4 regions of the Pectobacterium wasabiae CFBP 3304 genome follow, and region 1 is predicted to be linked to each of the others. Evidence: predicted binding sites of a transcription regulator. Region 1 holds the regulator's gene; each other region holds the start of a gene.

Evidence for each region. Region 1 encodes PurR, which represses purine synthesis genes. Its sites were predicted from a motif close to CANGCAAACGTTTGCNTG; they were not measured.
Region 2: serA (phosphoglycerate dehydrogenase) is a predicted target of PurR. The motif match lies at 4,510-4,527, and genes of this name have one in related genera.
Region 3: purL (phosphoribosylformylglycinamidine synthase) is a predicted target of PurR. The motif match lies at 4,703-4,720, and genes of this name have one in related genera.
Region 4: carA (glutamine-hydrolyzing carbamoyl-phosphate synthase small subunit) is a predicted target of PurR. The motif match lies at 3,513-3,530, and genes of this name have one in related genera.

Annotation. Positions count from the first base shown of each region.
Region 1 covers NZ_CP015750.1:4,560,464-4,566,406, forward strand. The annotation lists gene gloA (lactoylglutathione lyase) at 1-123, shown strand, start outside; gene rnt (ribonuclease T) at 283-954, shown strand; gene A7983_RS20725 (Grx4 family monothiol glutaredoxin) at 1,066-1,416, opposite strand; gene A7983_RS20730 (C40 family peptidase) at 1,758-2,609, shown strand; gene cydH (cytochrome bd-I oxidase subunit CydH) at 2,708-2,797, opposite strand; gene purR (HTH-type transcriptional repressor PurR) at 3,188-4,213, shown strand; gene cfa (cyclopropane fatty acyl phospholipid synthase) at 4,522-5,673, shown strand; gene A7983_RS20745 (riboflavin synthase) at 5,736-5,943, opposite strand, start outside.
Region 2 covers NZ_CP015750.1:999,128-1,005,070, reverse strand. The annotation lists partial or broken gene argO (arginine exporter ArgO) at 1-360, shown strand, start outside; gene A7983_RS04465 (oxidative stress defense protein) at 566-1,291, shown strand; gene A7983_RS04460 (hypothetical protein) at 1,378-1,659, shown strand; gene A7983_RS04455 (hypothetical protein) at 1,653-2,207, shown strand; gene A7983_RS04450 (LysR family transcriptional regulator ArgP) at 2,515-3,408, opposite strand; gene rpiA (ribose-5-phosphate isomerase RpiA) at 3,648-4,307, shown strand; gene serA (phosphoglycerate dehydrogenase) at 4,609-5,841, shown strand; gene A7983_RS04435 (zinc-binding alcohol dehydrogenase family protein) at 5,895-5,943, opposite strand, start outside.
Region 3 covers NZ_CP015750.1:455,722-461,664, forward strand. The annotation lists gene A7983_RS02130 (sensor histidine kinase) at 1-17, opposite strand, end outside; gene purL (phosphoribosylformylglycinamidine synthase) at 719-4,606, opposite strand; gene mltF (membrane-bound lytic murein transglycosylase MltF) at 4,805-5,943, shown strand, end outside.
Region 4 covers NZ_CP015750.1:958,450-964,392, reverse strand. The annotation lists gene ileS (isoleucine--tRNA ligase) at 1-231, shown strand, start outside; gene lspA (signal peptidase II) at 228-743, shown strand; gene fkpB (FKBP-type peptidyl-prolyl cis-trans isomerase) at 743-1,216, shown strand; gene ispH (4-hydroxy-3-methylbut-2-enyl diphosphate reductase) at 1,197-2,147, shown strand; gene dapB (4-hydroxy-tetrahydrodipicolinate reductase) at 2,486-3,307, shown strand; gene carA (glutamine-hydrolyzing carbamoyl-phosphate synthase small subunit) at 3,753-4,901, shown strand; gene carB (carbamoyl-phosphate synthase large subunit) at 4,916-5,943, shown strand, end outside.

The DNA of each region.
Region 1 (5,943 bases):
GTGACGCGTGAAGCTGGCCCGGTCAAAGGCGGTACTACCGTTATCGCATTCATCGAAGATCCAGACGGCTATAAAATCGAATTGATCGAGAACGCCCACGCTGGTAGCGGCATCGGTCACTAATATCCAGTATTCTACAGGTGCTACATCGGCACCTGTTCTCCCTCTTCGCCTCCTCTCATCTTCTGCTATTTCCTTCGTTTGAAAGCCAACGGGCATGCTGCATCTCCGGCCAAAATTTGCCATAATGCGCGCTGCGTTTTGCTGACAATTAAGAGACAAATGGCTGATAAAAGTGATCTGAACGCCCTGAGCGGCCGTTTTCGTGGGTTTTACCCGGTAGTGATTGATGTTGAAACCGCTGGATTTAATGCGAAAACCGATGCCTTGCTGGAAGTCGCGGCGGTAACATTAAAAATGGATCAAGACGGTTGGTTACAGCCAGATGAAACCCTACATTTTCATGTTGAGCCATTCGAAGGTGCGATTCTAGAGCCTGCAGCGTTGGCGTTTAACGGTATTGACCCCACCAACCCACTGCGCGGCGCAGTGAGCGAATACGATGCGCTGCACGAAATTTTCAAAGTCGTGCGTAAAGGGATTAAAGATCAGGGCTGCAACCGCGCGATTATCGTGGCGCATAATGCCACGTTCGATCACAGTTTTATGGCAGCGGCAGCGGATCGTTGTAGCCTGAAACGTAACCCATTCCACCCTTTCGCCACGTTCGATACCGCCGCACTCAGCGGGCTGGTTCTGGGCCAGACGGTTCTGGCTAAAGCCTGTATTACCGCCGGTATTGCGTTCGACTCCAGCCAGGCGCACTCCGCGCTGTATGACACCAACCAGACCGCATTATTATTCTGTGAGTTGGTTAATCGCTGGAAACGTCTGGGTGGGTGGCCACTTGCGCTGGAAGAAAATGCTGCCGAAGACGCGTCAACCGAAGACTGATAAAACGCGAAAATTAGTGGTAAAAACAACGGGTGCCATAAGGCACCCGTTGGAATATTCACGCTCACAATATAACAATACTTAGCATTGTTATTACACGTGCTTAAAGCATTACTCTTGATCGGCCTGCTGCGCTTTGTATTTATCAGCCGTTTCTTTGATCAGTTGTTGCAGTTCACCGCGCTGAAACATTTCAACTACGATATCACAGCCGCCAACCAGTTCGCCGTCCACCCACAACTGTGGGAATGTCGGCCAGTTCGCGTATTTCGGCAGCTCAGCACGAATATCCGGGTTCTGTAAAATATCAACATAAGCAAAGCGTTCGCCACAGGAAGACAATGCCTGAACGGTCTGTGCAGAAAAACCGCAGCTTGGCAATTTTGGGGAACCTTTCATGTACAGCAGAATCGGGTTTTCAGCAATTTGGCGCTGAATTTTTTCAATTGTCGGTGTCGTCATCTTCTTGCTTCCTTAAATCTATAGGATGGCTAACGTCCAAAACGCTAGCCATGAGTCGCTGTCAGAGTGTTACGACAGCGACATTGACTCAATGATATTGTACCGATGCCACTAGCTACAAAAAAACGCCATTTTTTGTAGGGTTATTTTTCTATCTCGATTATTCGGCATTGGTGAAATCAACGCCAGAAAACGCTGATAAATCAAACGAAAAAATAACTATTAACGTTTTTTCACTATTCTGTATGAATAAAGCGACCGTGCCCACTTTTTTATGACGCCGTTTTCAGGAATACTGTGCGGATTGAGCGAGTTAAGGATTATGTTCGGTCACTTTTATTATGCGCTTATTTATTACTCTTTTTATATTATTTTTCAGCAACCTATCCCTGAACATCGTTCAGGCTGCGCCGCATACCCCGCATTCTGCACCGAAGAAAAGCGCCGTTGAAGAAACGAATAAGAAAGGTCGTCAAACAAAGGGTAATGCTAAATCACCGACGCCAATCAAAAGCAAAAAACCAGAACCCATCGCAGTCAGCAATAAGGCCAAACCTCGCACGGCTAACAAATCGGCAGAAAAGACGCCATCACGGACGCAAGGTAGCACACCAGCGCTAGTGAAAAAAAACCTTAAAAAGCTGAAGCCTGAAAACGATAGGCAGACAATCGCACAGGCCAGAGTCAAAACCGGGCTGAAGAAGACCGTACTCAAAGGGAAAGTGGATAAAGACCCACCAACCACAGAAAAAGGGATGACGCTGAGCGCGGCACACAAAAAACGCTATCAGCACGCCAAAACGACAGCAATGAATAAGTTGATGAGCCAGATCGGTAAACCTTACCACTGGGGCGGTTCATCTCCTTTTACCGGATTCGACTGTAGCGGACTGGTCTATTATGCGTATAAAGATGTCGTTAAGATCCAAATCCCACGTACCGCGAACGAAATGTACCATCTGCGCGATGCCGCTCCGATTAAAAAGAGTGAACTGGAAAGTGGCGACCTGGTCTTCTTCCGCATCAACAATCGTGGGGCAGCCGATCATGTCGGGGTTTATTTGGGAGAAGGCAAATTTATCCAGTCGCCGCGTACAGGCTCAGATATTCGTATCAGCAAACTGAGTGAGGACTATTGGCAGGAGCACTATGTTGGAGCGCGGCGCGTGGTGACACCACAGACTATTCGTTAAGAGATAGGGGCAACCTACGTCGAACAGCAGTGATGCAGACACGTTTTATGCACCACAAACGTGTCTGCGTGCTTAACTAATGCGGAAGCACCGAGCGGTTAGTTCAGCACCGCAACAAAGCTAAATGCGATGATCACGGCCAACGAGCCAACGGTTGTCAGCAGAGACATCTTCAGATTTGTATCCATAAACCACTCCTTATTAGCGAACAAGTTTCATCTGAAACTTCCTCTGAAAAAAAGACACCACCATTTGCAGCAGAACCCACAGGGCAGTTAAAGCCACAAATAATAGGGTTATTACGATTCTTTCATAATTCTAGCGAAAAATCTCCGACGAATGCATCACTAATAGTATAAATTAGCCCTTTCACTTTCATGATAAATCGGACACAATCCGCTGTTTATGAAAGCGCTGCGTATCAGTCGAAAAACGTCAAGCCAGATCCCTTCGGTATAACATTCGGCACTCTCCTTCTGAAATCCTGTTTTTTAGCTTAGAAGAAGAACTTTAAACGTAGGCAAACGATTAACAATATACTTACGTCTGTAACAGGTAAGTTCAGGAGTCATTTTTAGATGGCAACGATTAAAGATGTGGCAAAACGTGCTGGCGTTTCCACCACAACCGTATCGCACGTGATTAATAAAACACGTTTCGTCGCCGAAGAGACTAAGGCAGCCGTCAGGGCAGCAATCAAGGAATTGCACTACTCGCCCAGCGCCGTCGCCCGCAGCCTCAAAGTTAATCACACTAAATCTATCGGCTTGCTGGCCACATCCAGCGAAGCACCCTATTTCGCTGAGATCATTGAAGCAGTCGAAAACAGTTGTTATGCCAAAGGCTACACGCTGGTGCTGTGTAATTCTCATAACGACATCGGCAAACAGCGCGCTTATCTCTCGATGCTGGCGCAAAAACGCGTCGACGGCCTGCTGGTCATGTGTGCCGAATACCCGCCAGAACTCTTGGGCATGTTGGAAGATTATCGCAGCATTCCCATGGTCGTCATGGACTGGGGACAAATGCACAGCGATTTCACCGATACCATCATCGATAACGCCTTTGAAGGCGGCTATATGGCGGGTCGCTATCTGATTGAACGCGGCCATCGGGATATCGGTGCCATCCCAGGAATACAAGAGCGCAACACGGGCAACGGACGCTACCTTGGCTTTTTAAAAGCGTTGAAGGAAGCCGACATCGCCGTGCGCGATGAATGGGTCGTGCGAGGCGATTTTGAACCGGAATCCGGTTATAAAGCCATGCATCAGATTCTCGCGCAAAAACAGCGGCCCACCGCCGTATTCTGTGGTGGCGACATCATGGCGATGGGTGCCATTTGTGCGGCAGACGAATTGGGGTTACGTGTACCACAGGATATTTCGGTGATCGGTTATGACAATGTGCGTCACGCACGGTTCTTTACACCGGCACTAACCACCATCCATCAGCCGAAAGAGCGTCTGGGCCAATCCGCCTTCTCTATGTTGCTGGATCGTATTACCAGCAAGCGCGAAGATGCACACGTCATTGAAGTGCATCCGACGCTGATTGAGCGCCGCTCGGTTGCCGACGGCCCGTTCCGCGATTATCGCCGCTAACCTCGACAATTCAACACACACGATTTTCTTATACCTATCCGCTTTCCCTCTCTGCTTCAGCCAATTCTCTTGTATATTGGCTGAAGCGACTCTAAACTGAACTTTGCGTTTCAGTTTCACTGATAAAACCCAAAATAGTGATGGCCGCACTTCGGTAAACAGGTACGCATTTTTTGCCAATGGGCACCCCGTTTACGCGCAAATTTCTTCTTCATTTTTCTCTGGTGACAGCCGATACATCGGCTGCGGTAAGTGCTGTCCAGGTATGTTTTTCCATACTTTCACACGTGAAAAATTTAGGAGACATCATGGGTACACCTTATGCAAAAGAACAGCGTAGCCATACCTCGCCCTGGTTCAAAATCATGCAGGAAAGGCTAACCGCTGCGGATATCACCATTAACGGCTCTCGTCCTTTTGACATCCACGTGATCAATACCAGTTTTTTTAAACGCGTCTTGCAGGAAGGTTCATTGGGGTTAGGTGAAAGCTATATGGACGGATGGTGGGAGTGTGAACGGTTGGATATGTTTTTCCATCGTGTCCTGCGCGCAGGACTAGAAAATACATTACCTCGCCGCTTGCACGATCTTACGCGAGTCGCCATTTCCCGCATCACCAATTTGCAGTCCCGCAGACGTGCCCGAGTGGTCGGCGAGCTGCATTACGATTTGGGTAATGACCTTTTTGCCCTGATGTTGGATCCTTACATGCAATATTCCTGCGCTTACTGGAAACAAGCGCAAACGCTGGAACAGGCGCAGGAAGACAAACTCACCCTGCTTTGTGAAAAACTCCAGCTAAAATCAGGGATGACGCTGCTGGATATCGGTTGCGGTTGGGGTGGACTTGCCGAATTTGCGGCGCGCCGCTACGGTGTTTCCGTTTACGGCATCACCATTTCCAAAGAACAACAGATGCTGGCGCAGCAGCGCTGTCAAAATTTGGACGTCCTCATCAGGCGACAAGATTACCGCGATCTCGATCGGCAATTTGACCGAATAGTATCGGTAGGCATGTTTGAGCACGTCGGGCCACGCAACTATGATAACTACTTTCGTATTGTACGCCGCAGCCTAAAGCCAAATGGGCTGTTCCTGCTGCATACCATCGGCGCTAACTCAACCGGTTCACGCCTCGACCCTTGGATTCATAAATATATCTTCCCCAACGGCTGCATTCCATCCATTCAGCATATTGCGCAGGCGAGTGAACCTTACATGGTGATGGAGGACTGGCACAACTTCGGTGCCGATTACGATCGTACCTTAATGGCGTGGCATACGCGCTTTCAGCAAGGATGGCCCCAGCTTTCCACACGCTATACTGCCCGCTTCCGTCGGATGTTCAGCTACTATCTGAACGCATGTGCCGGAGCATTCAGAGCAAGAGATCTTCAGCTCTGGCAGATTGTCTTCAGCATTAATGGCATTGACGGCGGATTATGCGTTTTGCGTTGAGAGGAAGAAGAGGAACCGGATGAGCGTATCCATCCGGTTTAACAAAATAGGCGACACAAAACTTAGTCTTCGCTACCGAGTTCGCTCGCCTGCTTGCTGGCGAGTACGCGCTCGACGGTATCCACCACGGCCTGCGTTTGCGGGTCGATTTCAATATTAATGCGATGCCCCAAACGCTTCTGCCCTAGCGTTGTGCGATTCAACGTTTCTGGAATTAAATGCACGCAGAAACGTCCGCGAGTCACCTCGCCCACCGTCAGGCTGATGCCA
Region 2 (5,943 bases), 1.5 Mb from region 1:
GGAGCGATGAAAACGGCGTTCAGCAAAAATATCGCACTGGCCAGCGCCGAGGTGATGAAGCAGAGCCGTTGGCGGATTATTGCCACGATGCTGGCAGTGACCTGGCTTAATCCCCATGTCTATCTGGATACCTTTGTGGTGTTGGGAAGTCTGGGAAGCCAGTTTACGGAGGATGATCGAAGCTGGTTTGCGTTGGGGACAATAACGGCTTCCTTCACCTGGTTCTTTGCGCTGGCGTTATTGGCGGCCTGGTTGGCACCGTGGCTGAATACACCGCGGGTACAGCGGGTCATCAACGTTTTTGTCGGTGTGGTGATGTGGGGGATTGCTTTGCAGTTGGCGCGTCACGGCTGGCAATAGTGGATAGAAATAAATGGCGTCGCTTTACGTTACGTTTCAGAAATTCACCTATATTGTGTGGAGTCGGTAATACGTTATGTTGTCTGGTAAAAGATACCTTTCTCGTATCTTCCATTCTGGAACATGCTGCGCCAACGCAGGAAAAATCTGCTGGGCCACATGCGTGATGAAACATAAGTAAGGAGAGATTGTGAAGCGAGCTATGATGAAGCTAAATGCACTGGCGCTGGCCGCTGCAGTAGGATTTGGCGGCGTGTCGATGGTCGCACAGGCTGCGGAATTGCCGGATGGCCCGCATATCGTGACGTCAGGGACATCCAGCGTAGACGCGACGCCGGATATTGCGCGCTTGGCGATTGAAGTGAGCGTGTCATCGAAGGATGCGGCGGAAGCGAAAAAGCAGGTTGATGCCCGCGTTGCACAATATTTTGATTTTCTAGGTAAGAACGGCATTGAGAAAAAAGACATTAATGCCGCCAATTTACGCACGCAGCCAGAATATGACTATCTGAAAACGGGTGGGTCGGTGCTGAAAGGCTACCGTGCCGTGCGTCAGGTGGAAGTGACGCTGCGTCAATTAGATAAACTGAACGAACTGCTGGATGGGGCGCTGAAATCGGGCCTGAATGAGATTCGGACGGTAGAACTCGGCGTGGCTAACCCAGAAACGTATCGTGATGACGCGCGTAAGAAAGCGATTGAGCAGGCGACAAGTCAGGCGGCAGCGCTGGCGCAGGGCTTCAACGCCAAGCTGGGGCCGATCTACAGCGTTCGCTACCATGTTGCCAACTATCAGCCGATGCCCATGGCGCGGATGTTTAAAACGGCAGATGCGGCTGCGCAAACCGAAGCGGCACAAACCTATGAGCAGCAAACCATTCACTTTGACGATCAGGTGGATGTCGTGTTTGAGCTACAGCGCACACAATAAAGATCTCAACAAAGAGCTTTAAAAACTTAGGTGGCTCTGTGGATAACGGGCTTGGGCAAGAGGTAACTCCTGCCTAGGCGGGCCAAATGCTGAATGTTATATTTTGGTGTAAGGTTAAAGATCTTCTCAATAACAAAATATATAAGCTTGAAAGAAAAATAGGCAAGCATTTTGCTGTAGGTATTGATGATATATTCATTGGTTCAACTGAATTTCAGATTCAGAATGAAAATTTTTCATCACCTAAAATAGAAATTGAAGTTGGTTATTTCTATGATTCTGGATATACAGGATCCGTTCCCCCATTCCCTGGGAGCATGAAGAAGGTTATAACATTAACTCCATTTTGTAAGGTATTAACATGTTAATAAAAAAAATCCCAAGTGCAATGGTATTGTTTTTTTCAATGGTTGTTTTTTCTTATGCATATGATTCATATGTTGATGAACCAACGAAAAAAGCGTCAGAGTTGGCAAGGAAATATGCTATTGCAAATGATGGTGAAAAAAAACAAGAGTTAGATAATTTGCAATTTCTTTCAGATCGAAATCCTAATAACATTAATGTAACAAGAATATATTCGAGTATATTATCTTCTAGAGGTGAGTATGAAAAAGCAATTTTCGTACTTAACACTTTCAATAAGCATGATGAGAATTACTCTTTAATGTTACAGGAGTGTATGTTGAAAGACAGGATTGGTAAATATAATTCATTGTGCTATGGAGATGTTATTTCATTAATGAGGAGTAAAGGTGTCAATAATATAGATTACCTAATGGCTTTATTTCTGAATGATGATAAAGATTTTAATAAGGAAAGGGACGTGTATATGAAAAATACAGATAATAAACAAGATCTTGATGCTTTTAATAATGGAAAGAAAGAATTGTTAAAAAAATTATACCCAAACTGAAAATAGCACGCTGTGATATTTTCATAAAGAATGGTTCTACTCAGTGAAGTTGGTCGATTCAGAGAACGGAGTTACGTCAGGTATAGCATGATGGTATCAGAAACGTGATTTGTGCCTTCTCTTCCCCTTTCAGGTTCTGTGTGCACCTAGCGGAACCCTTCATACTTTTCCTCATTCGGAATGAACAGGTGGCCGATACAGATCGGCAGGAAGCGCTGTTCTTGGAATATGAGCGTGTAACTGGCCTTGATGAGAGTGTGTGATTTGTAGGTTACCAAGTCACACACTCCATGATCATCGGAATACGTTATGACTGCCGCAACACCTGATGGCCGTGTGAGAGCAGGGCGTCCGTCACTTTCCTCATCATCCGACTTTCCGGTGCGAAGCGATGCCAGTAGAGCATCCGGCGTTGAAATAGCCCCGGCGTCAGGTCGATTAACTCGTTATGGGCAAGCTCTCTCTCGATTTGCAGATGTGGGATCATGCAGCAGGTCGTGCCCTGTCGCGCCAATTGAACAAAGGCTTCCGACGAATTCACGATATGGCAGGGAACGCTGCCCGGCGACAAATCAAAGTTCTGCTGTAAAAAAGCCTGATGCATATCATCCAGATGGTCAAAGGCGACCGCGGGGGCGCGCAGCAGCGCCGAGCGCGTCACGCCATTCGGGAAATAGCGGGCGGCGAAGGCCGGCGATGCGACAAATAGATAATCCAGTGCGCCCAGTTTATCCACCAGACAGCTTGGCAGCGGCTGAGACTGAATACTCACTGCACCCACCACTTCACCCCGGCGCAGCCTTTCCTGCGTGCGCGTTTCGTCTTCTACCTGCAAATTGAGGCGAATCGGCGAATCGACCAGCACCGGCTGTAACGCTGGTAACAGCCAGGTTGCCAGGCTGTCGGCGTTCACTGCCAGCGACAGCAGCAGCGGAATATCGCTGTTAGTTTCGTTCCCCAACCACTCTTCTTCCAGCAATTCTACCTGATGAAGCAGAGCCAGCAGTTTCTGCCCTTGTTCTGTTGGGCGGGGCGGAATGGTTCTGACCAATAGCGGCTGGCCGAACAGATTTTCCAACTGTTTAATACGTTGCGAAACGGCAGATTGGGTAATACACAACTTTTGGGCAGCGCGTTCAAAACCACGCTCGCGGATGACGGCATCCAGAGCCTGAAGCGTTCGATAGTCCGGGCGTTTCATGAAATTCAAAGTCCTCTGAATGAGTCCGTTTTTTTCACTATGCCACATTTTGCTGATTTGCCATGCAGAAATCTTATTTTAGCTGCTGTGTGAAATCACGATTCAGCACGCTGCGTGTAGTGCGGGGCGCGTGAAATAATACAGTAATGGGGTGATGAATTTGTACGCATTCCCCAACGCGCATGTTCTATAATACGCACACGTTTTCGTATATTGATTCTACAGGCCAGAAGCAGATTATGACGCAAGATGAACTGAAAAAAGCAGTGGGATGGGCGGCGCTCGATTATGTCCGTCCTGACACCATTGTGGGAGTAGGAACCGGATCGACGGCAGCACACTTTATTGATGCGCTGGGCTCGATAAAACATCAAATCAAAGGTGCGGTTTCCAGCTCAGATGCCTCAACGGAAAAGTTGAAAAGTCTGGGCATTCCCGTTTTTGACGCCAATGATGTGGATTCGCTCGATGTTTATGTGGATGGTGCGGATGAGATCAACGGGCACATGCAGATGATTAAAGGCGGTGGGGCGGCACTGACTCGTGAGAAAATCATTTCGGCCCTGTCGCGTCAGTTTATCTGCATCGTTGATGCATCAAAACAGGTTGATGTGCTGGGAAAATTTCCGTTGCCGGTTGAAGTCATTCCGATGGCGCGATCTTACGTGGCGCGTGAACTGGCCAAACTGGGCGGGCAGCCGATATACCGCCAGGGTGTGGTGACGGATAACGGCAATGTCATTCTGGATGTACACAACCTCAATATCATGGATGCGGTCGCGGTAGAAAACCACATTAATGGTATCGCAGGCGTCGTGACCGTTGGGTTGTTTGCTAATCGCGGAGCCGATGTCGCGTTAGTCGGTACTGCCGAAGGTGTAAAAACCGTCGTTAAATGAGTACATGATCGTTCTGACGTGATGAACATCCACGTTCCACGTCAGAAATTTTTTAGCTAAAAAAATCTATTTAGTTAACGGCTCATTTTTGGTACTTAATATCACATTTTCTTATTTTATTTATCGTCGATATGGCGATGCATCTCTTTGGCAATATTTTTTGCCATAAATCAGTCGCACTTCTCTGATGTGCGGCTTGGGCAACGCAATCGTTTGTATTGCTGACTGCGTAATTTTTGTTATGTTGGCAGAGGTTATTTAGCACTCTGTCACATTTGAAGTCTGAAAATAAGGTCGGGAAATGGCAAAGGTATCACTGGAAAAAGACAAGATTAAGTTTCTGTTAGTGGAAGGCGTGCACCAGAGCGCGCTGGATAACTTGCGTGCAGCCGGTTACACCAACATCGAGTTCCACAAAGGCGCGCTGGATCCTGAGGCGCTAAAAGCCTCCATTCGCGATGCGCATTTTGTCGGTATCCGCTCGCGTACCCATCTGACAGAAGAAATTTTTGCTGCGGCGGAAAAACTGATCGCGGTAGGGTGTTTCTGTATTGGGACTAACCAGGTTGAGCTGTCGGCCGCGACCAAGCGCGGTATTCCGGTATTTAATGCACCTTTTTCCAATACCCGCTCTGTGGCAGAAATGGTGATCGGCGAAATGCTGCTGATGCTGCGCGGTATTCCGGCAGCGAACGCGAAAGCGCACCGTGGTATTTGGCACAAACTGGCGGTGGGATCGTTTGAAGCTCGCGGCAAAAAACTTGGGATCATCGGCTACGGCCATATCGGTATGCAGTTGGGTATTTTGGCTGAAAGCCTGGGTATGCACGTTTACTTCTATGACATCGAAAGTAAATTACCGTTGGGCAATGCTCAACAGGTGCGCCATCTGTCCGACCTGCTGAATATGAGCGACGTGGTGAGCCTGCATGTGCCAGAGAATGAAAGTACGCATAATATGATGGGCGCGGAAGAGTTGGCGCTGATGAAACCGGGCTCGCTGCTGATTAACGCCGCTCGCGGTACGGTGGTTGATATTCCTGCACTGTGTGAAGTGCTGAGCAGCAAGCATTTGTCCGGTGCGGCGATTGACGTATTCCCACAGGAGCCGGCAACTAATAGCGATCCATTCCTGTCGCCGTTGTGCGAGTTTGACAACGTGCTGCTGACGCCGCATATCGGTGGTTCCACGCAGGAAGCGCAGGAAAATATCGGTGATGAAGTTGCCGGGAAACTGGCGAAATATTCAGACAACGGCTCTACGCTGTCTGCGGTGAATTTCCCTGAAGTGTCGTTGCCGGTTCACGGTGCTCGCGCCAGCCGCCTGTTGCACATTCATGAAAACCGTCCTGGTGTGATTACCAAAATTAACCAGATCTTTGCTGAGCAGGGTATTAACATTGCCGCGCAGTATCTGCAAACGACGCCTGAAATTGGCTATGTGGTGATCGACGTTGAAACTGACGGTGCGCAAACGGCACTGCAACTGATGAAAGCGATCCCTGGCACCATTCGTGCCCGTCTGCTGTTCTAATACGTTTTAATCAGTGAATAAACAACCAGCCCCAAAGGGGGCTGGTTGCGTTATTAAAGCGCGATAACGATCTTGCCGCGCATATGCCCTTCTAATACTTTA
Region 3 (5,943 bases), 940 kb from region 1:
CGTTTCAAAGAAATCATCTCGTTACCTATCGAATCCGCTCTGATGCTAACTGAGTCTTATAAAAGTTCAACGTTTTCCCTTACGGCATGCGTAACGCTTCGCAAGACGGCATAAATACCGATGTAACACTGTAGAAAGTAACGTCGTAAAAACAATCAGGGAGATTTTCTGGGGGATGTGGCGGTATAAAGCATCACGCGGCCAGAAGAATCACTCCCTCTGGCCGCGTAACTGAATAGGCGGTGCCTCACTCAACGTGTCGTCCGATGCTTGATAACGTTCGTTTTCACGTACTGTTATCGGTCTGGTGGACGATAGGCACCCTTTCTTTTGGCATCATTCCAGATGTTATGAGCGAAAATATTTGCCAGTTAGCAACGCAATCATAACCAGTTGAATGAGCAACACTGGTTAAAATGCACTTATTATGCCAACTATAAAAATAAAAAATAAATATCTGATTATTAATGTTTTTTAATTTTTATTAAATCGCTAAATAAATTATCCAGAGTGCAAACAGCGAAAATACGCGAAAAAGAGACGATTGATGTCGCTAAAAACAGACAGCTTTATGTCGCCATTACAGTATTCATACAAATCAAATAGTTAAATGTCACCAATTAGAGACAGAAAAAATCAATCCGTCGCAAAAAAACGACAAACTGAGACAACAGGTGTAAAAAAGGGGCCGAAGCCCCTTTCCCTAACAGACGTTAACTCAGCCCAGTTGTCTGCGTGCATTGCGGAACATACGCATCCACGGGCCATCCTCGCCCCATTCTTCTGGATGCCAGGAGTTACTAACGGTACGGAACACGCGCTCAGGGTGCGGCATCATGACAGTTGCCCGACCGCTGGTGCTGGTTACCGCCGTAATACCGTTTGGCGACCCATTCGGGTTAGCTGGATAATTTTCGGTTACCTGGCCGTAGTGGTTGATATAACGCAGTGCTACCAGACCGTGTTCTTCAATTGCCGCCAGATGGGTATCATCACGGACTTCAACTTGTCCTTCGCCGTGTGAAACGGCAATCGGCATGCGCGATCCTGCCATATCATTCATGAACAGCGACGGGCTTTTCTCCACTTCAACCAAGCTGAAACGTGCTTCAAAGCGATCGGATTTATTGCGGACAAAACGCGGCCAGAGATCGGCACCCGGAATCAGTTCACGCAAATTCGACATCATCTGGCAGCCGTTACATACGCCCAGCGCCAACGTCTGCGGACGCAGGAAGAATTCAGCGAATTCATCACGCACGCGAGAGTTGAACAGAATAGATTTAGCCCAGCCTTCACCCGCACCCAGCACGTCACCATAAGAGAAACCGCCACACGCAACCAGCGCTTGGAAATCCTGCAAGTTACGACGATTCGCCAGCAGGTCGCTCATATGGATATCAATAGCATCAAAACCAGCACGGTGGAACGCCGCTGCCATTTCTACGTGCGAGTTCACCCCCTGCTCACGCAGGACAGCCACTTTAGGCCGGACATTCTTAGCAATATAAGGCGCTGCAATGTCTTGCTTCGGATCAAAGGTCAGCGACACATTCAGGCCGGGATCGTTATCATCCTGTCTGGCGATGTGTTCCTGATCGGCACACTGCGGATTATCACGCAGGCGCTGCATTTGCCAACTGGTTTCAGCCCACCAGCGGCGCAACGTCGAACGGTTTTCCTGATAGACCGCTTCAGCCCCCTGATTGATGGTGAAACGCGTCCCTTCTTCAGCCTGACCGAGGTAGTGCACGCAATCAGCCAAACCATGCAACGCCAGAATAGCTTCCACTTCGGCACGACGCGCGGCCGGGATCTGGATCACGGCACCCAACTCTTCGTTAAACAGCGTCGCCAGCGTATCCTCACCCTGAGACGTGATATCAACGGTGACACCGCAGTGACCAGCAAACGCCATCTCTGCCAGCGTCACCAGCAGGCCACCGTCTGAACGGTCATGGTAGGCCAGAAGCGCCTTAGCCGCGACCAACTCTTGGATAGCATTAAAGAAACCCGCCAGTTGCTCTGGACTATGCACATCTGCCGTCTTACGACCTAGTTGGCGATAAACCTGTGCCAACGCCGTCGCACCTAATGCTTTATTGCCTGCGCCCAGATCGATCAGCAGCAACGCATTATCCTGCCCGGTACGCAATTGTGGCGTTACCGTGTTACGCACGTCTTCTACACGCGCAAATGCAGAGATCACCAGCGACATCGGCGAGGTGACTGCGCGATCTTCACCGTCTTCCTGCCAGCGGGTTTTCATCGACATGGAGTCTTTACCCACCGGGATCGTCAGACCCAACGCTGGACACAACTCCTCACCCACGGCTTTTACCGCATCATACAGGCCGGCGTCTTCGCCCGGATGCCCTGCTGCTGCCATCCAGTTTGCAGACAACTTCACGCGAGTCAGCGGACCGATATGCGTGGCAGCAATGTTCGTCAGCGCCTCACCCACAGCCAAACGCGCGGAGGCCGCAAAGTTACGCAACGCGACAGGCGCACGTTCACCAATAGACATCGCCTCGCCGTAATAGCTGTCAAGGCTAGCGGTGGTCACTGCACAGTCAGCCACCGGCACCTGCCACGGACCGACCATCTGATCGCGCGCTACCATACCGGTAACAGAACGGTCGCCGATGGTGATCAGGAAGGTTTTTTCCGCAACCACAGGCAAATGCAGCACGCGTTCGACCGCTTCGGCCAGATAAATTTCGTCACGCTGTAACGGTGTGCCTTCTACCTGTTTGCGCTCTACATCACGCAGCATCTTCGGCGTTTTACCCAGCAGCACATCCAGCGGTAAATCGATAGGTTTGTTGTTGAAATAACGATCGTTCATCGTCAGATGCAATTCTTCCGTCGCTTCACCAATCACCGCGTAAGGGGCGCGTTCACGGCGGCAAATGTCATCAAACTGTGCCAACTGCTCTGGCGCAACCGCCAGAACGTAGCGCTCCTGCGATTCGTTACACCAGACTTCCAGCGGGCTCATGCCCGGCTCGTCGTTCAGAATATCGCGCAGTTCAAAGCGACCGCCGCGACCGCCATCACTCACCAACTCAGGCATTGCATTCGATAAACCGCCCGCGCCGACATCGTGAATGAACAGGATCGGGTTGGCTTCGCCCAATTGCCAGCAGCGGTCGATCACTTCCTGACAGCGACGCTCCATTTCTGGGTTATCACGCTGCACAGAAGCAAAATCCAGATCCGCATCAGATTGACCCGATGCCATGGAAGACGCCGCGCCACCGCCCAGACCGATATTCATGGACGGCCCGCCCAGAACAATCAGTTTAGCTCCGACGCTAATTTCGCCTTTTTTGACGTGATCGGCACGGATGTTACCAATACCGCCCGCCAACATGATCGGCTTATGGTAACCGCGCAGTTCTGCACCATTGTGGCTATCAACACGCTCTTCATAAGTACGGAAATAGCCAGTCAGTGCAGGACGGCCGAATTCGTTGTTAAATGCCGCACCGCCCAATGGGCCTTCGGTCATGATATCCAGTGCGCTGACAATGCGATCTGGCTTGCCGAACTCTTCTTCTTCCCACGATTGGATAAAGCCAGGAATACGCAGGTTCGATACGGAGAAACCAACCAAACCGGCTTTCGGCTTAGAGCCTCGACCCGTAGCGCCTTCATCACGGATTTCACCGCCAGATCCTGTTGCTGCGCCCGGCCACGGTGAAATCGCAGTTGGGTGGTTATGCGTTTCAACCTTCATCAGGATATGTGCGTCTTCCTGATGGTAAGCATATTGCCCGTTGGTGTCGGTATAGAAACGGCCGACGGAGGAGCCTTCCATTACGGAGGCGTTGTCTTTATAGGCGGAGAGAACGTGATCGGGTGTGTGTTCAAAGGTATTTTTGATCATTTTGAACAGTGATTTCGGCTGAGTTACGCCGTCGATCACCCAATCTGCGTTAAAAATCTTATGTCGGCAGTGCTCAGAATTCGCCTGCGCAAACATATACAGTTCGATATCGGTTGGGTTACGACCCAGATTGTTGAAGGCTTCCAGCAGATAATCAATTTCATCTTCCGCCAATGCCAACCCCAGACGGACGTTCGCCTCTTCCAACGCCTGACGCCCTTGCAGCAAAATTTCGATACGCTTGAAAGGTGCAGGTTGATGATGAGAGAACAGCGCTTCCGCCTGCTGCAGGTCGCTAAATACGCTTTCCATCATCCGGTCATGCAACAGTGCCCCCAGCTGCTGCCACTGCTCATCACTCAACGTTGGCGCATGAATATAGAAAGCCAGACCGCGCTCCAGACGCAGCACGTTGCTTAATCCACAGTTATGGGCGATGTCCGTCGCTTTGGAAGACCACGGTGAAATAGTGCCAGGACGCGGCGTGACCAGTAACAAACGACCTTGCGGCTCGTGCTCCGCGAGAGAAGGACCATACTTCAGCAAACGTGTCAGTTTGGCCTGTTCATCGTTGTTCAGCGGGGCGCTGACATCGGCGAAATGTACGTATTCAGCATAGATATCGCTGACTGGCAAAACGTGCTCTTTGCAGCGGACCAGCAATTTATTAATACGAAAAGCCGATAAAGCAGGTGAACCACGCAGTATTTCCATAATCTAAAGTTCTCTCGTCTTCGATGCACTGGCTGCAATACAGCCACTGGGCACAACAGGGGGGAAACGCGCACATTATAGAGAATCCTTCCCTCGGACGAAACCGTTTGCGTGGCGATAATTTCACTTCGCATCTGCCGAATGATTAATCGGTGACCAAATCAATAAAAGTTGCACACTGGCGGTTTGTTAAGCAAAATGCCCCCACTCTGGGAAATGACGTATAAAAAAACTGCCGTTACAGACAGCCTGGCCACCCGGCCACCGAGAGATAACTATTTGAAGCCTTTAAAATTAAATTATTTTTTCATCGGGATTATCACGTTACTACTGGCGTTAGCGCTATGGCCTAGCATTCCCTGGCGCAGCAGTCAGGATGTACAGCTCAGGCAGATCCTCTCACGCGGCGAGTTGCGTATCAGCACCGTTAACTCACCGCTGACCTATGCAATGAGCAACGGATCCCCGACAGGTCTGGATTATGAACTGGCAAAACGTTTCGCCGATTACCTCGGCGTCAAGCTGGTGGTTTCGTCGCGCAAGAACCTTGACGAACTGTTCGACGATCTGGACGGTAACGATGCCGACCTGCTGGCTGCCGGGCTGATTTACAATCACGAGCGTCTGGAGCGTTTCCGTGCTGGCCCAACCTACTACTCCATTTCGCAGCAAATGGTCTATCGCCTCGGTTCACCTCGTCCCAAAACGCTGGATAAGCTACAAGGCCGCCTCGTTGTCACATCGGGTTCCGCCCACGCAGCGACCCTGCGCGATTTAAAAGCAGAGAAATACCCACAGTTGAGTTGGGAATCCGCCTCCGATCAGAGCACGCAGGAATTATTGAAACAGGTTGCCGACGGCAAACTGGACTATGCGCTAGGTGATTCCGTTACCATCGGCCTGATGCAGCGTATTCATCCACAGCTCGCCGTTGCCTTTGATCTTAGCGACGAAGAGCCTGTCACCTGGTATATGCGCCGTTCGCACGATGATAGCCTGTCTGCTGCCTTGTTGGATTTTTTCAGCAAGATTGTCGAAGACGGTACGCTCGCGCGCCTAGAGGAAAAATATCTCGGTCACGTTGGCGAATTTGATTATGTCGATACCACCACGTTTCTGGGGGCGATTGATGAAACGCTGCCAGACCTGCGCCCGCTGTTCGAAAAGTACGCCACCCATATCGACTGGAAGTTGCTGGCCGCCATCTCCTATCAAGAGTCACACTGGAACCCATTGGCAACCTCCCCTACTGGCGTGCGTGGGCTGATGATGCTAACGCGTAACACCGCAGAAAGCCTGAACGTGACCGATCGCGTCGACCCAGAGCAGAGTATCCG
Region 4 (5,943 bases), 1.4 Mb from region 1:
GCGCTGTTGACGTCAAAAGCACGAGTGGAACGTCATGAAAATGCGCCAGATAGCGCACAGGCAACGGAACTCACCGGACTGAAAATTGCCTTAAGTGAGGCAGAAGGGCACAAGTGTCCACGCTGCTGGCATTACGAGACGGATATCGGTAGCAATGCCGAACATCCTGAAGTGTGTGGTCGCTGTGCGACTAACGTGGGCGGTAATGGCGAAGAGCGTAAATTTGTCTGATGAATAAAATTTGTTCGAGCGGATTGCGCTGGCTCTGGCTGGCGATACTGGTTTTAGTTATCGACCTTGGCAGCAAGCAGTGGATCCTCGCCCACTTTGCGCTGGGAGATACGGTGCCAGTGATGCCTTCTCTGAATCTGCATTACGCCCGTAACTATGGCGCAGCATTCAGCTTCCTGGCGGATAAAGGCGGCTGGCAACGCTGGTTCTTTGCTGGGATTGCGATTGCGATTGTGGTTGCTCTCGTGGTGATGATGTACCGTGGCAGCGTCAAGCAGAAGCTAAATAACATTGCCTATTCGCTGATTATCGGCGGTGCACTGGGCAATCTGTTTGACCGGACATGGCACGGCTTTGTCGTTGATTTCATCGACTTCTATGTTGGTGATTGGCACTTCGCTACGTTTAATTTAGCCGATACCGCAATCTGTATTGGTGCGGCGCTCATCGTGCTGGAAGGGTTTTTCAGTACGCATGATGATACTGATACCGTTAAGCAAAAGGGTCACTGATGTCCGAGACTGTGCAGCACAACAGCGCGCTGCTGGTGCATTTTATTCTGACGCTGGAGGATGGCTCCACGGCCGAGTCTACGCGTGAGCGCGGCAAGCCAGCGCTGTTTCGCCTTGGCGATAGCAGCCTGTCTGACGCGCTGGAACAAAATCTGTTGGGGTTGAAGCGTGGTGATAAACGCAAGTTTACGCTACCGGCGGAGTCGGCTTTTGGGCCGACCAACCCGAACCTGATCCAGTTCTTCCTACGTCGTGATTTTGCTCAGACCGGCGTGCCGGATGTGGGCACCATTATGCTGTTCAGCGGCGTAGCCGGGAATGATATGCCGGGAATTATCCGTGATGTGACCGAAGAATCAGTTACGGTGGATTTCAACCATCCTTTATCCGGTCAGGCGATTACCTTCGATCTTGAAGTGCTGGATATCGATCCCGTACAACAGGAGGTGACACATGCAGATCCTGCTGGCTAATCCACGCGGCTTCTGTGCCGGTGTCGATCGAGCTATCAGCATTGTGGAACGTGCGCTGGAGCTTTTTGGTACGCCGATCTATGTCCGTCATGAAGTGGTACATAATCGCTATGTGGTTAATGGCTTACGTGAACGCGGCGCGATTTTTATTGAGCAGATTGAAGACGTGCCGGATGGTGCGATTCTGATTTTCTCGGCACATGGCGTTTCGCAAGCGGTACGTAATGAAGCCAAAAACCGCGACCTGACGGTGTTCGATGCAACCTGTCCTCTGGTAACCAAGGTGCATATGGAAGTGGCCAGAGCCAGTAAGAAAGGCGTAGAAGCCATTCTGATCGGGCATGCTGGGCACCCCGAAGTTGAGGGAACGATGGGGCAGTACAGCAATGCGGATGGCGGCATGTATCTGGTAGAGTCCCCCGAGGATGTCTGGCAGCTACAGGTAAAAGATGAAAGCAATCTGTGCTTTATGACCCAAACCACGCTTTCTGTCGATGATACCTATGCGGTGATTGATGCCTTGCGTGAGCGTTTCCCGCAGATTGTCGGCCCGCGTAAAGATGACATCTGTTATGCAACGACCAATCGTCAGGAAGCGGTTCGCCATTTGTCAGATAAGGCAGATGTCGTTTTTGTCGTGGGCTCTAAAAACTCCTCAAACTCCAACCGCCTTGCTGAATTGGCGCAGAGAGCGGGGAAAGCGGCTTATCTGATTGATGCTGCCGAAGATATCCAAGAATCATGGGTAGCGGGGGTTGCGCAGATTGGGGTGACCGCAGGCGCATCGGCACCGGATATTTTGGTACAACAGGTGATTCAACGTCTGAAAGAATTAGGCGGTAAGGTTGCGGTTGAAATGCAAGGGCGTGAAGAAAACATCGTCTTTGAAGTACCTAAAGAGCTGCGTGTTGAAGTTAAACAGATCGATTAGTCTGTTTCTGCAATAGGGCTTCGGCCCTATTGGCTGTTATTCCTTTCAATTTTGCCCCATCGTTATTCACTCATGAAAATGTTAATGCATAAAAATGAATTTTTATGCGTTATGCCATGTGGTTTGTTTTTAACCTTTCCTGGGTATCTCCAAGCACCTTGCGTTTTCTCACCGCTCTGAAGTGCCATTCTTAAGCCTCAACCTAGACAGTTTTGCTGATTTTCTGCGGCTTCAAACAGTATTTTCTAATCTGGCGGTAAATCCACTGGCGATAGTGCGCAGCGCCCGTTAACCTGATGTTATTTTTATGTCGTCAGGATCAAAAAGAGAGAGACATTATGAAAGATTCATCCATCCGTATTGCGGTGGTCGGTGCGGGCGGCCGTATGGGGCGTCAGTTGATTCAGGCTGTTGAGCAAATGGACGGTGTGATACTGGGGGCGGCACTCGAACGTTCTGGCTCGTCCCTGATAGGAAGCGATGCCGGTGAGTTGGCGGGGCTGGGTAAAAACGGTATCACCGTGAATGAAAATCTGGATGCCGTGCAGAATGATTTCGACATTTTGATCGACTTTACTCGCCCGGAAGGCACGCTCGCGCATCTGGCATTTTGCCGTCAGCACCGTAAAGGCATGATTATTGGGACAACCGGCTTTGATGATGCCGGCAAAGCGGCGATTAAGCAGGCTGCGCAGGATATCGGGATTGTGTTTGCAGCGAACTTCAGCGTTGGCGTCAATGTTATGCTGAAACTGCTGGAAAAAGCCGCTAAGGTCATGGGCGACTATACTGATATCGAAATCATTGAAGCACATCACCGCCACAAAGTGGATGCGCCATCTGGTACTGCGCTGGCGATGGGCGAAGCGATTGCCGACGCGCTGGGACGCGATCTGAAGTCTTGTGCGGTGTACGCGCGTGAAGGCCATACCGGTGAGCGCGATCCAAAAAGCATTGGCTTTGCTACCGTGCGGGCTGGCGATATTGTCGGTGAACATACGGCGATGTTTGCTGATATTGGCGAGCGGGTTGAGATTACCCACAAGGCTTCCAGCCGTATGACGTTTGCTAATGGTGCAGTAAGAGCAGCTATCTGGATTAATTCGAAGGAAGGTGGTCTTTTTGATATGAGAGATGTGCTTTCTTTAGATGATTTGTAGTATTTTTTTTCTATAAAGAAAATATATCTATATGAAAAAGGTGGGCTTTTTTATGTTCACCTTTGTTTTTGTTTTGTTGATTTGCTTTTAGTGTTATTACTGGTTTTTATTTGTGTTTTATTCTCTTTTTTCGTGATGGTTTACCTTCCTTACTTCCTAAATGTCCTTTATTGGTTATTTGTCACCCTTGTTTTAACAAAATTGCTTCGCAACCGTTTACTTGTCTGAGTTGATATCGCTTTTTACGTCAGTGGGCGATTATTTATTTCGGAAAGCATAAAAATAAGAGAAAAAAAGCGGTTTGGGTAGACAATTGGGAAGACCATCATTAAAATGCGCCCAATTTGCCAAAAATTGGCCTTACAGGTAGTTTTTGCATTGATTTAGTGGCTCGAATCTGAATTAATATGCAAATAACGTGATTGTTTATTCCTTGGAGGGTGTTTTGATTAAGTCAGCGCTATTGGTTCTGGAAGACGGAACCCAATTCCACGGTCGGGCCATTGGGGCAGAAGGATCGGCAGTGGGGGAAGTGGTCTTCAATACGTCGATGACCGGTTATCAAGAAATCCTTACTGATCCTTCCTATTCCCGCCAGATTGTCACTCTCACTTATCCCCATATCGGTAATGTTGGCGCTAATGCCAACGATGAAGAATCCCCCTCTGTACAGGCTCAAGGTCTGGTTATCCGCGATTTACCTCTGATTGCCAGCAACTACCGTAGTGAAGAAAGCCTGTCTGAATACCTCAAGCGCAACAACATCGTCGCCATCGCCGACATCGATACCCGTAAACTGACCCGTCTGCTGCGTGAAAAAGGCGCACAGAACGGCTGCATCATCGCTGGCGATGCGCCGGATGCGGCTGTCGCGCTGGAGAAAGCGAAAGCCTTCCCTGGTCTGAAGGGGATGGATCTGGCAAAAGAAGTGACGACGGCAGAAAGCTATAGCTGGTTACAGGGAAGCTGGACGCTGGAAGGCGAATTGCCTGCGGCGAAAAACGAAAGCGAGCTGCCTTACCACGTGGTGGCTTATGACTACGGTGTGAAACGTAACATTCTGCGTATGCTGGTGGATCGCGGCTGTCGCCTGACGGTTGTTCCGGCGCAGACACCTGCTGAGGACGTACTGAAGCTTAATCCAGACGGAATTTTCCTCTCTAACGGCCCGGGCGACCCGGAACCGTGTGACTACGCGATTCGCGCGATCAAAACCTTCCTGGAAACGGATATTCCGGTATTCGGTATCTGTCTGGGTCACCAACTGCTGGCACTGGCGAGCGGTACCAAGACCATCAAAATGAAGCTGGGTCACCACGGTGGTAACCACCCAGTCAAAGATCTGGATAACAACTGTGTGATGATCACCGCGCAGAACCACGGTTTTGCGGTTGATGAAGATAACCTGCCTGACACGCTGCGCGTCACGCATAAATCCTTGTTTGACCATACGGTTCAAGGGATTCACCGCACGGATAAGCCAGCGTTCAGCTTCCAGGGGCACCCAGAAGCTAGCCCTGGCCCGCATGATGCCGCGCCGCTGTTCGACCACTTTATTGACTTGATTCAGACTTACCGTTCTTCAGCTAAATAATCAGGAGCGAGAAAATGCCAAAACGTACAGATATTAAAAGCATCCTGATTCTGGGCGCAGGCCCGATTGTCATCGGCCAGGCGTGTGAGTTTGACTACTCGGGCGCACAGGCATGTAAAGCGCTGCGTGAAGAGGGTTACCGCGTTATTCTGGTGAACTCCAACCCAGCAACCATCATGACTGACCCGGAGATGGCCGATGCGACCTACATCGAGCCAATTCACTGGGAAGTGGTGCGTAAGATTATTGAAAAAGAGCGTCCAGATGCGGTGCTGCCGACGATGGGCGGCCAGACCGCACTGAACTGTGCGCTGGAGCTGGAACGCAAAGGTGTGCTGGCAGAATTCGGCGTCACCATGATTGGTGCAACGGCAGATGCGATTGATAAAGCAGAAGATCGTCGCCGCTTTGACGTCGCAATGAAGAAAATTGGCTTAGATACCGCACGTTCCGGTATTGCACACAATATGGAAGAAGCGCTGGCTGTTGCGGCTGACGTCGGCTTCCCGTGCATTATCCGTCCTTCCTTTACGATGGGCGGCACCGGTGGCGGTATCGCTTACAACCGTGAAGAGTTCGAAGAGATCTGTGAACGTGGGCTGGATCTTTCGCCAACCAAAGAGCTGCTGATCGATGAATCACTGATCGGTTGGAAAGAGTATGAGATGGAAGTGGTGCGTGATAAGAACGACAACTGCATCATTGTCTGCTCAATCGAAAACTTCGATGCGATGGGTATCCACACCGGTGACTCCATCACCGTTGCGCCAGCGCAAACGCTGACGGATAAAGAATATCAAATCATGCGTAACGCCTCGATGGCGGTACTGCGTGAAATCGGTGTAGAAACGGGTGGCTCCAACGTTCAGTTCTCGGTAAACCCGAAAACCGGTCGCCTGATCGTTATCGAAATGAACCCACGCGTATCACGTTCTTCTGCGCTGGCGTCTAAAGCGACGGGTTTCCCGATTGCGAAAATTGCGGCCAAACTGGCTGTCGGCTATACGCTCGATGAGTTGATGAATGACATCACAGGTGGCCG